2 regions of the Brevundimonas sp. AVps4 genome follow, and region 1 is predicted to be linked to the other one. Evidence: predicted binding sites of a transcription regulator. Region 1 holds the regulator's gene; the other holds the start of a gene.
What was found. The regulator HrcA, encoded in region 1, represses chaperone genes, less so after heat shock. The targets are predictions, from matches to a motif close to GTTAGCANTCNNNNNNNNNGANTGCTAAC.
Positions count from the first base shown of each region.

Region 2: groES (co-chaperone GroES) is a predicted target of HrcA. The motif match lies at 1,638-1,666, and genes of this name have one in related genera.

Region 1 is NZ_CM178741.1:622,893-626,301, forward strand. Features, by position in the region: gene grpE (nucleotide exchange factor GrpE) at 112-705, opposite strand; gene hrcA (heat-inducible transcriptional repressor HrcA) at 738-1,790, opposite strand; gene rph (ribonuclease PH) at 1,897-2,622, shown strand; gene ACW178_RS03020 (hypothetical protein) at 2,684-3,058, shown strand; gene pnp (polyribonucleotide nucleotidyltransferase) at 3,128-3,409, opposite strand, start outside.
Region 2 is NZ_CM178741.1:502,121-505,529, forward strand. Features, by position in the region: gene ACW178_RS02450 (GTP-binding protein) at 1-983, shown strand, start outside; gene ACW178_RS02455 (YMGG-like glycine zipper-containing protein) at 1,034-1,459, opposite strand; gene groES (co-chaperone GroES) at 1,735-2,022, shown strand; gene groL (chaperonin GroEL) at 2,160-3,409, shown strand, end outside.

The DNA.
Region 1 (3,409 bases):
GTGAAGGTGAGCGAGAATTGTGCGGCCTCGAACGTCGTGCCGAACGCCTCGCTCACCTGCCGCTCACCAGCACTATTCACTAGCTCAAACTCCCTCAGAGGAGGGCGGTGATCAAGCCTTGCCGTCGAAGGCGTGAGTCTGGGGTTCGCCGCCGCCGCCATAGGGGTTCGACGGCTGGGCGCCCGATCCCTTGGCGGCCACCACCACCATGGCCGGGCGGATGGTGCGGCCGAACAGTTCGAAACCGGACTGCATGGTCTGGACCACGGCTCCGCCCGGCACCGTGTCCGACGGCTGTTCGATCATGGCCTGGTGCAGATGGGGATTGAAGGCCTCGCCGGCCTCGGGCGCGACCCGCTTCAGACCGTTGGTCTCGAACGCCTGCAGCAGGGCCTTCTGCGTCATTTCCAGACCCGTCACCAGACCGGCCGTGGCGCCTTCGGCGTCCTTGGGCGCGGCCATCAGGGCGCGCTCAAGATTGTCGGCCACGCCCAGCAGATCCTTGGCGAAGCGCTGGATGGCGTAGGCGCGGGCGTCGTTCTGCTGGGCCTCTGAACGGCGCTTCAGATTCTCCATCTCGGCGGCGACGCGCAGGGCGCGGTCCTTCCACTCGTCCCGCTCGGCGATCACGGCGTCCAGCGGCGCCAGATTGTCCGACGGCTCGGCGTCCAGTCCGTGTTCGGCGTTCAGTTCCGCCTCTTCCATTCCGTTCAGCTCATCGTTCTGGGGTTTGTCGCTCACGTTTCTTTCCCGTCCAGCATCCGGCCCAGCACCCGGGCGGTATAGTCCACCAACGGAATGACACGGGCGTAGTTCAGTCGCGCCGGTCCTATGACGCCTATGGCGCCCAGAACCCGCTGTCGGCCGCTCATATAGGGCGCCGCGATCACGGCGGAACCCGAAAGTGAAAACAGACGGGTTTCGGCGCCGATGAAAATCCGCACCCCCTGCGCCGCATCCACACCGTCCAGCAGGCCGATCAGCTGTTCCTTCTGCTCCAGATCGTCGAACAGGACCCGCACCCGCTCCAGATCGGCCAGGCCTTCGCCGTCCTGCAGCAGATTGGCCCGACCCCGCACGATCAGGGCCCGCTCGCGGTCCGGCCCGCCGGACCAGGCGGCCAGACCGTCCTCGACCAGCCGGGCGGCGGCCTGGTCCAGCTCGCGCCGGGCGATCTCCAGCTCCTGGGTCATTTCCCGCTTGGCCTCGGCGAAGGGCCGGCCGCGCAGCCGGGCGTTCAGGAAGTTGGAGGCCTCCGTCAGGGTCGAGGGGGTGACCCCCGCCGCCAGGGTCATGATCCGATTCTCCACCGTGCCATCGTCGGCGACGATGACCGCCAGGGCCTGATCGCCGCCAAGCGCCACGAACTCAACATGTTTGACCCCGGCGTCGCGCACCGGGCTGGAGACCACGCCTGCGCCCCCCGCCAGGCCCGACAGCAGATTGGACGCCTCGTCCAGGGCGGCCTCGAAATTGCGGCCCCGGCCGGCCAGGCGGGCGTCGATCTCGCGCCGCTCCTCCTTGGTCAGGTCGCCGATTTCCAAGAGGCCGTCGACAAACAGGCGCAGACCCGCATGGGTGGGAATCCGCCCCGCCGAGGCGTGGGGCGAGGCCAGAAGGCCCGCCAGGGTCAGGTCCTGCATCGTATTGCGGATCGAGGCCGGCGACAGGGCGATCCCGCCCAGCGACAGGGTCCGCGACCCCACCGGCTCGCCCGTCTCCAGATAGCTCTCCACAATGCGCCGGAAGATGTCGCGCGCGCGCGCGTCCAGGCCGGCCAGCCCCGCCAGAGACTGGCCCGTCGCCGGACCGCCGTCGAACGGCGGGGTTTTGGGGGCATACAGGCTCACGTTTTCAGGATAATCACCGCCGCCCCAGCTTCCAAGGACTCATCTCATGCGCCATTCGCAACGCACCGACGCCCAGCTGCGTCCCGTGACCATCGAGACCGGCGTCAATCGCTACGCCGAGGGCTCGTGCCTGATCACCTTCGGCCACACCAAGGTTCTGGTGACGGCCTCGGTCGAGGAGACCATTCCCGGCTGGATGCGGGGCAAGGGCCAGGGCTGGGTCACGGCCGAATACGGGATGCTGCCCCGCGCCACCCACACCCGCGGCCGCCGCGAAGCCGCCGCCGGCAAACAGACGGGTCGGACGCAGGAGATCCAGCGCCTGATCGGCCGCAGCTTGCGCGCCGTCGTCGATCTGAAGGCGCTGGGCGAGCGTCAGGTGGTGCTGGACTGCGACGTGATCCAGGCCGACGGCGGCACCCGCACCGCCGCCATCACCGGCGCCTGGGTCGCCATGGCCTCGGCCCTCAACTATCTGCGCGACGAAGGCGTGCTGAAGGCTGATCCAATCCTGGACCAGGTGGCGGCGGTGTCCTGCGGCGTCTGCGACGGGGTTCCGGTGCTGGACCTGGACTATGAAGAGGATTCCGAGGCCGAGGCCGATTCCAACTTCGTCCTGACCGGTTCGGGCCAGATCGTCGAGATCCAGGCCACGGGCGAAAAGCGCGGCTTCACCCGCGCCGAGTTCGACCGCCTGTTCGCCCTGGCCGAGACCGGCTGCGCCGAACTGTTCGCCCTGCAGAAGGCGGCGCTGGAGGCGGTGCGCTCTTAAGGGGTTTCGTGCGTTCAACAGGCGGGTCATCGTGGCTATGACCCTCAGCCCGGAGATGTCGATGCGCCCTTTCCTGTCCGCCTGTTTCGCCCTGTCGGCCGCCCTCGCGGTCGCCGCCTGCCAGTCCGGGGAGGACAGGACCGCGCCCGCTGCGGACCCCGGTTCGGGCGCGCAGACCATAGCAGAGACGGCTCCGGGTCCGGCGTCTTCGGATCAGCCCGATACGGGCGCTGAACGAGGCCTCGCAGCCCAGACCGCATGCCGCGCGGATATCGGCGAGGCGGCGGCGGCGCGTCTGGTCGAGCGCTGCATCAAGGTCAGCCCGGCCACCCATCCGCCCTGCCACGCCGACAATCCCTGCGCCCTGATCCGGGGCGAGATCGACCGGTCCTGCAAGCTGTGGGACAAGGATCCGCCCGCCGAATGCCGCTCTTGAGACGGCTGTTATGAAAAAGGCCCCGCCGTCGCCGGCGGGGCCTTCGTCATTCAAACCTCAGGCCGAGGCTCAGTCGCGACGGCGACGGCCGCGATCGCCGCCTTCGCGCTTGGGACGGCCGCCGGTGTCTTCCGACAGGGGCTCCTCGCCGCGTTCGGCGCGTTCGGCGTTGATCTTGTCGGTGATGTCTTCGCCGGTGGTCTGGTCCACGACCTTCATCGACAGCTTGGTCTTGCCGCGGTCGTCGAAGCCCAGGAACTTGACCTTGACCTCCTGGCCTTCCGACAGGACGTCGGCCGGGTTGGCGACGCGTTCCAGAGCAATCTGGGACACGTGGACCAGGCCGTCCTT
Region 2 (3,409 bases), 120 kb from region 1:
TGCGCGAGGACCTGCTGATCGAGGTCGGCAAGCTGGCGCGCGAGGGTCGGTTCGACTGCCTGCTGATCGAATCCACCGGGATATCCGAACCCATGCCGGTCGCCGCCACCTTCGACTTTCGCGACGAGGACGGTTTCAGCCTGTCGGACCTGGCCCGGATCGACACCATGGTGACGGTGGTGGACGCCTTCAACTTCCACCGCGACTATCCCTCGACCGACCGGCTGAAGACCCGCGGCGAACATCTGGGCGAGGACGACGAACGCACGATCGCCAATCTGCTGATGGACCAGATCGAGTTCGCCGACGTCATCGTGCTGAACAAGTGCGATCTGCTCGATGCGACCCAACTCGGGACGCTGAAGGCGATGATGGCCCAGTTCAATCCGCGCGCCCGGATCATCCAGGCAGTGCGCGGCGCCGTGCCCCTGGATCAGGTCGTCGGCACGGGCCTGTTCGACATGGAAAGGGCGGAACAGGCGGCCGGCTGGTCCCAGGCCCTGCGCGGCGAGGTGACGCCCGAGACCGAGGAATACGGCGTCTCAACCTTCGTCTACAGGGCGCGCAGACCCTTTCATCCCCGGCGCTTCTATGACCTGCTGCAGCGCGAATGGCCCGGCGTCTGGCGCTCCAAGGGCTTCTTCTGGCTGGCCAGCCGGATGGACTATGTCGGTTCCTGGAGCCAGGCCGGGGCCGTGACCGAACATGAATGGGGCGGACTGTGGTGGGCTTCGGCGCCGCGCGAGCGCTGGCCCGACGACAACGCCGAATGGCTGAAGGCGATCGAGGCCGTCTGGCGACAACCCTATGGCGACCGTCGTCAGGAGATCGTCCTGATCGGCAAGGACATGAACCGCGATCTGCTGACCTCCCTGTTCGACGCCGCCCTTTTGAGCCGGTTCGAGATGGAACGCGGACCCGAGGGCTGGGCCAGGCTGGAGGATCCCTTCCCGCATTGGGACCCGCGTCGGGACGCGGCATGACAAAAGGGGCGTCTTGATAAGGCGCCCCTTCTGAATTTCACGTCCGCAGTCTACCAGCGGCGATCGTAGCGATAGTCGCGGCGCTCGTCGCGCCGGTCATAGCGCTGGTCGCGGCGCCAGTCGCGATAATCACGGCGCTGCTCCCAGCGCGGGTCGCGGCTGTTGATGCCGTGCTCGCGTTCCCAGTGGCCCTGGTTCCGGTAGCATTGGCCGCCGCGATAATAGCCGCAGTCCGATCCGCGATTGGACGAGGCTACCGCGCCCAAGGCCGCGCCGGCCAAGGCGCCGCCCGCAATATAGGTTCCGTCGCCATTGCCGTAGACGGCGCCCGCCAGTCCGCCGACGGCGGCGCCGATCAGGGCGTTGCGGGCGGTGTCGTCGCGGTCACGCGACTGGGCCGAAGCCGGGGCGGCGGTCAAGGCCAGGGCGGCGGCGGGGGCGACAACGGCGGCGGTGATTTTCAACAGCTTGGACATGGTCCGTCTCCTCTGAATCGCCTCGCGTCTTCCGGGGATCGCGAGCGTTGAGGTGGTTTTAGCGCGCGCCGTTTGAACGGGTTCGGAGGCCGTGGTTCATCGCGCGTTCATCCGTCGCGGAAGTTTCACACGCGGCGGCGCTTGACGCCCCGCCGCCCTCTGACTAACTCCCGCTCGCGTTAGCACTCTCCGTGGTCGGCTGCTAAAACGGCGGTCGCGGAGAGGCTGACCCATTGTTCAAATCGCCCCATTTGGGGGATCAAGGGAGACAACCGATGGCGTTTCGTCCGCTCGGCGACCGCGTGCTGGTCAAGCGCGTTGAAGAAGAATCCAAGACCAAGGGCGGGATCATCATCCCCGACACCGCCAAGGAAAAGCCCCAGGAAGGCGAAGTCGTCGCCGTCGGCCCCGGCGCCCGCGACGACTCGGGCAAGGTCAACGCCCTGGAGCTGAAGACCGGCGACCGCATCCTGTTCGGCAAGTGGTCGGGCACGGAAGTGAAGATCGACGGCGAAGACCTGATCATCATGAAAGAGTCGGACGTGCTTGGAGTGCTGAGCTAAGGCTCAGCCCTCAGTGGCGAGTGATCAGTGGCGAGTGGCGAGCAGGTTTCCGGACGAAACCGCCGCCGTCGCCCCAATCTCAGATCCTCGCCACTCGCCACTAACCACTCGCCACTCACACAAAAGGAGCTGCCCGCATGGCCGCTAAAATCGTACAGTTCAACACCGACGCGCGCGACAAGATGCTGCGCGGCGTCAACGTCCTCGCCAACGCCGTCAAGGTGACCCTGGGTCCGAAGGGTCGCAACGTCGTGATCCAGAAGTCCTTCGGCGCCCCGCGCTCGACCAAGGACGGCGTCTCGGTCGCCAAGGAAATCGAGCTGGAAGACGCCTTCGAGAACATGGGCGCCCAGATGATCCGCGAAGTCGCTTCGAAGACGAACGACAAGGCGGGCGACGGCACCACCACCGCGACCGTTCTGGCTCAAGCCATCGTGCAAGAGGGCCTGAAGGCCGTCGCCGCCGGCATGAACCCGATGGATCTGAAGCGCGGCATCGACAAGGCCGTCGGCCTGGTCCTGGAAGAGGTCAAGACCAACTCCAAGCCCGTTTCCAACAACTCGGAAATCGCCCAGGTCGGCACCATTTCGGCCAACGGCGACTCCGAAATCGGCGAGCTGATCGCCCAGGCCATGGCCAAGGTCGGCAATGAAGGCGTGATCACCGTCGAGGAAGCCAAGACCGCCGACACCACCGTCGACGTCGTCGAAGGCATGCAGTTCGACCGCGGCTATCTGAGCCCCTACTTCATCACCAACGCCGACAAGATGGAGGCCGTTCTCGAAGAGCCGCTGATCCTGCTGTTCGAGAAGAAGCTGACCTCGCTGCAGGCCATGCTGCCGATCCTGGAAGCCGTGGTGCAGTCGGGCCGTCCGCTGCTGATCATCGCCGAGGACATCGAAGGCGAAGCCCTGGCCACCCTGGTGGTCAACAAGCTGCGCGGCGGCCTGCGCGTCGCCGCCGTCAAGGCGCCGGGCTTCGGCGACCGCCGCAAGGCCATGCTGGAAGACATCGCCATCCTGACGGGCGGCCAAGTCATCTCGGAAGACCTGGGCATCAAGCTGGAGAGCGTCACGCTCGACATGCTCGGCAAGGCCAAGAAGGTCTCGATCACCAAGGACGACACCACCATCGTCGAAGGCGTGGGTGAGAAGGCCGACATCGAAGCCCGCGTGGCCCAGATCAAGCGCCAGATCGAAGACACCACCTCCGACTACGACAAGGAAAAGCTGCAGGAACGTCTGGCCAAGCTGGCCGGCGGCGTCGCGGTTCTCCGCGTCGGCGGCTCGACCGAAGTCGAAGTGAAGGAAAAGAAGGACCGCGTCGACGACGCCCTGAACGCCACCCGCGCTGCGGCTGACGAAGGCATCGTTCCCGGCGGCGGCAT